Regions from separate parts of the Yersinia sp. SCPM-O-B-9106 (C-191) genome, predicted to be linked through region 2. Evidence: riboswitches for the same ligand, from Rfam matches in the RefSeq annotation. Region 2 holds a riboswitch; the other holds the start of a gene.

Region 1 (4,476 bases), 1.9 Mb from region 2:
TGGCGCAGCGCTATCTTATATGTTGTATCACAACTTATTTACTGATTTTGAAACTGCCCATCAGATGGTGCGCGGTAGTCTGGAAAGCCTGCAATTAGCCAGTATTTTCAGTACTTTCCCTTCACCGGCTATCAGTGTATGGCAAGCTGCATTTGTTGAAATCATAATTACCTCGATATTGATGGGGCTGATTATGGCGCTGACGGATGATGGTAACGGAGTACCGCGCGGCGCATTAGGGCCGTTATTGATTGGTATTCTGGTGGCGGTGATAGGGGCTTCAACCGGGCCATTAACCGGTTTTGCCATGAACCCGGCCCGTGATTTTGGCCCTAAATTGTTTACCTTCTTTGCCGGTTGGGGAAAAATCTCGATGACCGGTGGTCGTGATATCCCTTATTTCATTATCCCGATTATCGCACCGATTATTGGGGCCTGCCTCGGCGCAGCGGTTTATCGCTTCTTCATTGGCAAAAACCTGCCGTGTAATACCTGCAAGTTAGAGGATGAGGAAGCCAGTATATAAATGAATGCCAGTTTCCTCATCTTGAAAGAGTGAAACGGGATGAGGAAATTTCGTGATCTATTCGGGCTAATGGGCTGATTATAGTCCCCTGTTGATTATGACTCTGGTAAAGTGAATTGGTATTTTTTTCATTTTACCAAAACATAAACCTTGATAGGGAAATAGGTTTCTACTGGGTAAATAGGAGTAAAATATAACAAAAAAATAACACATTAATCATTTCAGGGATGATATATGGCAACAAACAAAAAACTAATAACAATAAATTAACTGAGAGGTTTTATCATGATTTCTGCCAGTTCTCTAAACTCAGAGCTCATAAATAAAATCGCGCAGGATTTTGCTCAGGCAACTGGGCTGGCTGTGGTGGTGGTCAATATTCACGGCGAAGAAATTTCTGATCTCTTTAATTTCACGCCATTTTGTCAATTGATGCGACAAGACCCGGTGAATCATCTTCGTTGCCGCATGAGTGATCGTTGCGGTGGTTTGGAAGCCTCAAAATCCAATGAACCTTGTATTTATCGCTGCCACGCCGGGTTAACTGACTTCTCTATTCCGCTGGTTATTGCCGGTCATTTGGTAGGGTTTGTTTTATGCGGGCAGGTGCGGTTGCACTCAGATGTTTATCTTATTGATATTCTTAATGTTGATAATCATTGGCAGCAAGATCCGGCACTGATGGATGAATTCCACAATGTGCCCATTATCGATTTTTCGCGCGTGATTGCGTCGGCAGATTTATTAAAGCTGATTGTTGAAAATTGTCTCAAAAAACATCTCAACTTTGTGGTTATCAATGACAACATGGGCAGCAAAGAACCCGGCAGAATACGGCCGGTTCACCCCCATGACAGCAAAATGAAGAAAGCACTGCGTTATATTGATGCGCATTTATCGGAAGAATTGCGGCTGGAAGAAGTCGCGGCTAAGGTGTATCTCAGCCCTTACTATTTCAGCAAGTTGTTTAAAAAATATCACGGCATCGGCTTTAATGCCTGGGTCAATCAGCAACGGATGGCTAATGCCAGAGAGATGTTGCAGCACAGTGATTGGAGCATTGCTAGCATTGCTAAGAATCTAGGTTTTTCCCAGACCAGCTATTTCTGCAAAGTGTTCCGTCAGACCTACAATGTGACACCGCAGGTATTTCGCTCACTTTCTTCTGAACGCAGCAAGATGGAGTAACCATCATTGATTTAATATTATGCAATTTGGTCGTGCACTTGGGTTTTCTATTTAAATAAACAAACTAAAAATTAACTACTTAAAATAATTAATGACAATAATTTGCTATAGGCCAAGTGGACTTAAAACTTTGTAAGTTACTGTTTTTAATTTTAAATTACTCATGGTTTCGACAATAATTTGTTGTGGTGATGCAAAAAAATCCCTATCAAAAAATCAAATTCACCATTTTTTATGAACAGAAAAGAGTATATTAATTTTAAGAAATTCCATCAGACTAATAATGAATAAACACTCTGTTATAACAGTGTAAATAAAGAGATAAATGAGATAACGAAACAAGAAATTAAATAACAGAATCTACTGTAATTAGATAATTGTAGTTACTGAAATGGTTATGTCGTGTGCTTGTCCTCAAGACATGATTGGGAAGGGGGTGACAATCCCCCGCAGCCCCCGCTGCTGTGATGCTGACGAACCCGCTGAAACCACTGATCCACAGGATTGGGAAGGTAGCGGGGGAGGGTGACGCTAAGCCAGAAGACCAGCCAAATCAGTAAAAGAGTTTCAACTCCTTCGGTGGGAAGCGGGTTGTCATCAGATGCGCGCAGCGGTGACGTTGCGTAGATGCACCTTTTTGACACTGCATATCCCGCTTGAAATGGCGGGATTTTTTTATGCAATGCTCAGGCAAACAAGCATTTATCATCGCAGGAACCGGCAGCGGGTGCGGTAAAACCACCGTAACCTTGGGTATTTTGCGGGCGCTGATGGCGCGTGGATTGTCGGTGCAGCCGTTTAAGGTCGGGCCGGATTATCTGGATACTGGCTGGCATACCGCAGTCAGTGGCGTGACGTCGCGTAACCTCGATGCTTTTATGTTGCCGCCGGCCACCCTCAATGGGCTGTATAACCAACATATGCGCCATGCTGATGTCGCCGTGATTGAAGGTGTCATGGGGCTATATGACGGCTATGGCACTGACCCCGATTATTGCAGCAGTGCGGCGATGGCCAAGCAATTGGGCTGCCCGGTTATCTTGCTGGTGGATGGCAAAGCGGTGTCGACATCCGTGGCGGCGACGGTACTGGGCTTCTGTCAATTCGACCCTGACCTCACCATTGCTGGGGTGATTGTTAACCGCGTCAATTCAGAAAATCACTATCAACTTATTCGCCACGCTATTGAACACTATTGCGGAATTCCAGTTTTGGGCCGCTTGCCGGTCATGGACGATGTGGTTTTGCCATCGCGCCATTTAGGGCTGATTCCGGCACAGGAGCGAGCCGGTGGGCTATCCAAACAACCCGATAATTCGCCACGCTGGCAGCAGTTGGCCCAACAGGTCGAAGAGTTTATCAATCTTGACCGGTTACTGGCCCTGACCTCTTGCACTGAACTTCCGGTTGGAACCCCGCCGACATTACCACCTCAAGCTTTGGCCGACGGGCTGACACTGGCCTTAGCCGAAGATGAAGCTTTCAATTTTTATTACCCCGATAACCTTGATTTGCTGGAGCTGGCTGGAGTGCGTATCCAGCGCTTTAGTCCGCTGCATGACCGCAGCTTGCCTGATTGCCAGATGATTTATTTGGGCGGCGGTTATCCCGAGATTCACGCCAGTGCGCTGGCAGAAAATACCGCCATGCACACCGCATTACAGCAAGCTCATCGCCAGCAAATCCCTTTGTATGCCGAATGTGGTGGCTTGATGTATTTGGGTGACGGTCTTACCGATGACCGCGGGCAGCGCCATGGGATGGTGGGGATTTTGCCCGGTGAAAGCCGCATGGGGAAGCGCTTGACCCGCTTTGGTTACTGTCAGGCGCAAGCCCACAGTGACACATTATTAGCTGCGCAAGGCGAAATATTGCGCGGCCATGAGTTCCATTACTCCGATTTTACCAGCCCGCTGACACCCGTTTTTGATAGCAGTAAATGGCGCGACGGCGAGGTTATCCAGCGCTGGCACAGTGGCTATCAAGTGCAACGTACCCAAGCCAGCTATCTGCATATTCACTTTGCCCAACGCCCCGGTTTATTGAATGGCTGGCTGACCGCTGCCCGGAGTGTGCTATGACCCTCGCGGCGTGGTTTGTGGCTTTCCTATTGGACAATTGGCTCGGCGATCCGCCGCGTTGGCCGCATCCGGTGCGGTGGATTGGCAACTTGATTACCGGGCTGCAACGGAGGATTCGTGCTGTGTGTCATAGCGAGCTGGCCCTGAAATGGGGCGGTGCCCTGTTGTGGGTGTTGGTGGTGGGCATCACCTGGCTCGTCAGTTGGGGATTTTTATGGCTGATGACAGAGATTAACCCGTGGCTCGGCTGGCTGGCGCAAGTGTGGATGATTTACACCTTGCTGGCTGGGCGTTGTTTGAGTGACGCGGCATTGTTGGTCTTTGATGCGCTACAGCAGGGTTCTTTGGCACAAAGTCGCGAAAAACTGTCATGGATTGTCGGGCGCGATACTTCGCAGTTGGAGACGCCGCAAATGACCCGCGCAGTGGTAGAAACCGTGGCGGAGAACAGTGTCGATGGCGTGATTGCGCCGCTGTTTTTCCTGCTGTTAGGGGGCGCGCCGCTGGCAATGGCCTACAAAGCGGTCAATACCCTTGATTCGATGGTGGGCTATAAAACGCCGAAATACCGCGCGATGGGTTATGTCTCCGCCCGAATGGATGATTGGGCCAATTGGCTTCCCGCGCGCCTGAGCTGGCTGCTGCTCAGTGCCGCGGCCTGGCTGATCCAAGCTGATTATC
Region 2 (4,476 bases):
ATCAGCAGCCGCAATAGTTTTTCTGTTCACCAATATCTCTAAATCGAAAGGGCAACATTGCGTTGCCCTTTTGTTTGTGTCCGATTCTTGCTTTTCGTCAGTCTCTTTTTTCCAACAAAACTCCACATTCCATATGATGGGTATAAGGGAATTGATCAAATAGCGCTAATCGGCTGATTTTATGGGTATGTTGCAGCTGTTCCAAATTGGCGCACAGGGTCTCTGGATTACAAGAGATATAAAGGATGCGCGGATAAGCTTGTACTAGCTTGACGGTTTCATCATCCAGCCCACTGCGCGGTGGGTCGACAAAAATGGTTTCGCAGTTATAGCTAGTTAAATCAATATCTTTCAGTCGGTTGAACTCACGCACACCTTGCATGGCTTGGGTAAACTCTTCCGCGGACATACGGATAATTTGCACGTTGTCGATATGATTGGCGGCAATGTTGTATTGCGCCGCCGCCACTGACGGTTTGGCGATTTCAGTCGCTAATACGCGTTCAAAATTACGTGCCAATGCCAGTGAGAAATTACCGTTGCCGCAATATAGCTCCAATAAATCGCCGCTGGCATGTTGGGTGACATCAATCGCCCATTCCAGCATATGAATATTCACCGCAGCATTAGGTTGGGTGAAGCTATTCTCAACCTGACGATAAATCATCTCACGGCCGGCAACCGGCAGCACTTCGTCGATATAGTCGTGATCCAGCATGATTTTGGTTTTTGACGCCCGCCCAATCAGTTGCAGATCAAAGCCTTGCTCACGCAATTGGTCACGCAGTTCCCGCGCTTTCTGCTGCCATTCTTCATCTAATGGACGGTGATACAGCAAAGAGGCGATCAGCTTGCCGCTCAGAGTCGATAAGTAATCAATCTGGAACAGTTTGCGCCGTAAAATCGGCTCGGCTCTGATGGCAGTCATCAGCACGCTCATCAGACGATTAATTAACAAACTGGCGACCGGGAATTGCTCAACCCGAATCCGCTGCTTGGTTTGTTGGTCAAACATGATGTGGTACAAGTCGTCTTCATCATGCCAAACGCGGAACTCGGCTCTCATGCGGTAATGCTGTGCGGGAGAACGAAATATTTGCGGTTCAGGGGCTTGAAACGGCGACATCATCGCCTGAAGACGGGCAGATTTTTCCGCCAATTGGTGCTCGTAGCCGTCAGTCGGCAGGATGTCAGGAGTCATGTTTCTTCTCGTCTGGACATGATAAAAGAGGTTTATTGCAGCGGATTGTAGGGAAAGTAGCTCTGATGTCCAGTTTTTGTCACTTAATTAATTTGTTACATGAATGGAAGTCTAGACATCCATTTAACTTAATAATAACATTGCCGTCCGGTCTCAAGCTGTTACTTAAACACTTAAGAGTTAAAAGGGAATCCGGTGTAAATCCGGAGCTGACGCGCAGCGGTAAGGGGATGTTACGGCGATAGGTTTCAACCAGACACTGTCCGAAAAGACGGGAAGTCATCGCCCGCTCTGTATAGTAGAGATCCCAAGCCCGAAGACCTGCCGGTATCACGTCGCAATATTCGTGGTCGTCGCGTAATACCGACCATGGCACTGCGGCATCCGCTATTTGAGTTTGGATGCTTTCCTAAATGATCATTAAAAATACAATGACAATAAAAAAATATACGCTGTTCACAGCCCTTTCTGTGACGGCGTTTTCTGGTTGGGCGCAGGACAACACAGCTAATAAAGATGAAATGGTGGTGACTGCCAATCGTTTTAAACAACCGGTTTCTACAGTATTGGCACCTACCGATGTGGTCACTCGCGATGATATCGAGCGCTGGCAGACAAAAAGTCTTAATGAAGTCATGCGCCGTTTGCCTGGTGTGGATATTGCCCAAATGGGAGGATTGGGTCAGGGTTCTTCTATGTATATCCGTGGTACGGAAGCGCGTCATGTGCTCATCTTGATTGATGGTATCCCACTGGCTCGCACCGGTATCGTCAATAGCGTCAATCTCGATCAAATCCCGATTTCCTTGGTGCAGCGGATTGAGTATATCCGTGGGCCGCGCTCTGCAGTCTATGGCTCGGGTGCAATTGGTGGCGTCATTAACGTGATTACGCAAACAGACCAGGAGGGCGCGCAGATTAATGCCGGTGTCGGTTCCAAGGGCTACCAGCAATATGATGGCAGTGTTCGCCAGCGTTTTGGCGATACCTTAGCCACATTAGCAGGGGGATATCAGACCACCAACGGCTATAACATCAAACCTAACTCACCCAATCCAATCGACAACGACCGCGATGGTTTTCGCAATAAAAACTTCTGGGCAGGGTTGGAACATCAGTTTAACCAAGAGATTTCCGGTTTTGTTAGAGGTTATGGTTATACCAACAATACTGATTACGATATTGGCAGTTTGTCGTCCCCTTCATACAGCGGCGATGAAGAGCGGCTATATAACCATACTTATGATGCAGGGTTGCGTTATGCATCGGGAGCTTATTCTTCCCAATTAGTCGGTAGCTATCAGAAATATAAGGATTATAACTTTAGCAGCCAATATGGCCGCTATGGTGTGGCTACCACACTGGATAATATGGATCAGCGTAATGTGCAATGGGGCAACACTTACAGCTTTGAAAGTGGAACACTGAGCGCGGGCCTGGACTGGCAACAGCAGCGCCTGACCTCATCTAACCAAAATACTTCAGATACTTATAAGCGGGATAACACCGGTTTATACCTCAGTGGGCAGCAGAAACTCGGCGATGTCACGTTGGAAGCTTCTGGCCGTGGGGATAAAGATGAGCAATTTGGCTGGCATGAAACATGGCAAACAGCGGTGGATTGGGAATTTGTTCCGGATTACCGCGTGACGTTATCTTACGGAACCGGCTTCCTAGCGCCTTCATTGGGTCAACAATATGGTTCGCAGCGCTTCAACATAATTTCAAACAGTGACCTTAAACCTGAAGAATCCCGCCAATGGGAAGCTGGGCTGGAAGGGGTAACTGGGCCGGTTGATTGGCGCTTGTCGGCTTATCACAATAAAATTGAAAACCTGATTGATTACTCCTTTGATAATTCAATCGTCAAGGGGCAATACTACAATGTCAATTCTGCGACCATCAAAGGCGTGGAATGGACGGGGAACATCACTACCGGCATATTTACGCATGCGGTTACCCTGCAATATATTGACCCGCGTAATGATCTAAATAATGAGGTATTAGCTCGCCGTTCTAAGCAACAGGCTAAGTATCAGTTAGATTGGACGATGTTCAATCTTGATATGGACGTCTCTTATCAATATTACGGTAAACGCTATGACAACATCACTTCGATTTATAACTCAACTCAGCGCGAATTATCGAGTTACAGCACAGTAGACGTTTCAGCTGGTTATCCGGTTACTTCTCATCTCACAGTTCGTGGTAGAATTGCTAACCTGTTTGATAAAGAATACGAAACGGCTTATGGCTATAAAACCGCTGGACGAGAGTATTACCTCACAGGAAGTTATAACTTCTAAGGCTGATACTGCTCCTCGCCCGACAGCACTGATTTTTGATTCCGGTGTTGGCGGGCTATCTGTTTATCAAGAGATTCGGCAATTACTGCCGGATCTCCACTATATATATGCTTTCGATAACGTCGCGTTCCCTTATGGGGAGAAGTCAGGTGAATTTATCGTTGAGCGCGTATTAGACATTGTCACTGCGGTACAACAGCGCCATCCACTGGCGATTGTGGTTATCGCCTGTAACACGGCCAGCACGGTCTCTCTTCCTGCTTTACGCGAGCGTTTTGATTTCCCTGTCGTCGGTGTTGTTCCGGCGATTAAACCTGCGGTACGGCTCACGCGGAATGGTGTTGTCGGCCTACTGGCCACCCGTGGCACAGTTCATGCTTCTTATACCTTGGATTTGATTGAACGTTTTGCCACAGATTGCAAAATTGAGTTGTTGGGATCATCCGAGCTGGTGGAGCTGGCGGAAACCAAGCTGCATGGTGGTGCTGTGCCGCCGGAAGCATTAAAGAAAATCCTTCATCCGTGGCTCGCCATGCGTGAACCGCCAGATACCATTGTTTTAGGTTGCACCCATTTCCCTCTATTAACTGAAGAGTTAGCGCAAGTGCTACCAGAAGGTACCCGAATGGTCGATTCCGGTGCTGCAATTGCTCGCCGTACCGCCTGGCTTATCTCTTCTCAGGAAAATGTCGTTTCTTCTCAGTCGGAAAACATTGCGTATTGCATGGCATTGAATGCGGACACTGACGCTTTATTACCCGTTTTGCAGAGTTATGGCTTCCCAACGCTGGAAAAACTACCAATTTAACGGCGTTTTGACTAAAGATTCAGCGGTTGAAAAGTTTTTTCAAATTAGGGGTTGCAGCCTGTCAGGAACTCCCTATAATGCGCCTCCACTGACCGGGAACAACGAAACATACTTCGCCGGGTCAGGAAGAGAAAAGAATCATTTTGACTTCGAAAGAAAAC

The links. A riboswitch is a leader RNA that binds a small molecule or an ion and turns the genes downstream of it on or off. The one in region 2 is predicted to bind cobalamin.
Region 1: another riboswitch for cobalamin. It lies ahead of OP863_RS07685 (cobyrinate a,c-diamide synthase); the one in region 2 lies ahead of btuB (TonB-dependent vitamin B12 receptor BtuB).

Annotation. Positions count from the first base shown of each region.
Region 1 covers NZ_CP110791.1:1,669,750-1,674,225, forward strand. The annotation lists gene pduF (propanediol diffusion facilitator PduF) at 1-526, shown strand, start outside; gene pocR (transcriptional regulator PocR) at 812-1,714, shown strand; cobalamin riboswitch at 2,103-2,282, shown strand; gene OP863_RS07685 (cobyrinate a,c-diamide synthase) at 2,392-3,795, shown strand; gene cbiB (adenosylcobinamide-phosphate synthase CbiB) at 3,792-4,476, shown strand, end outside.
Region 2 covers NZ_CP110791.1:4,223,426-4,227,901, reverse strand. The annotation lists gene OP863_RS19080 (YijD family membrane protein) at 1-17, shown strand, start outside; gene trmA (tRNA (uridine(54)-C5)-methyltransferase TrmA) at 98-1,201, opposite strand; cobalamin riboswitch at 1,333-1,545, shown strand; gene btuB (TonB-dependent vitamin B12 receptor BtuB) at 1,615-3,507, shown strand; gene murI (glutamate racemase) at 3,452-4,315, shown strand.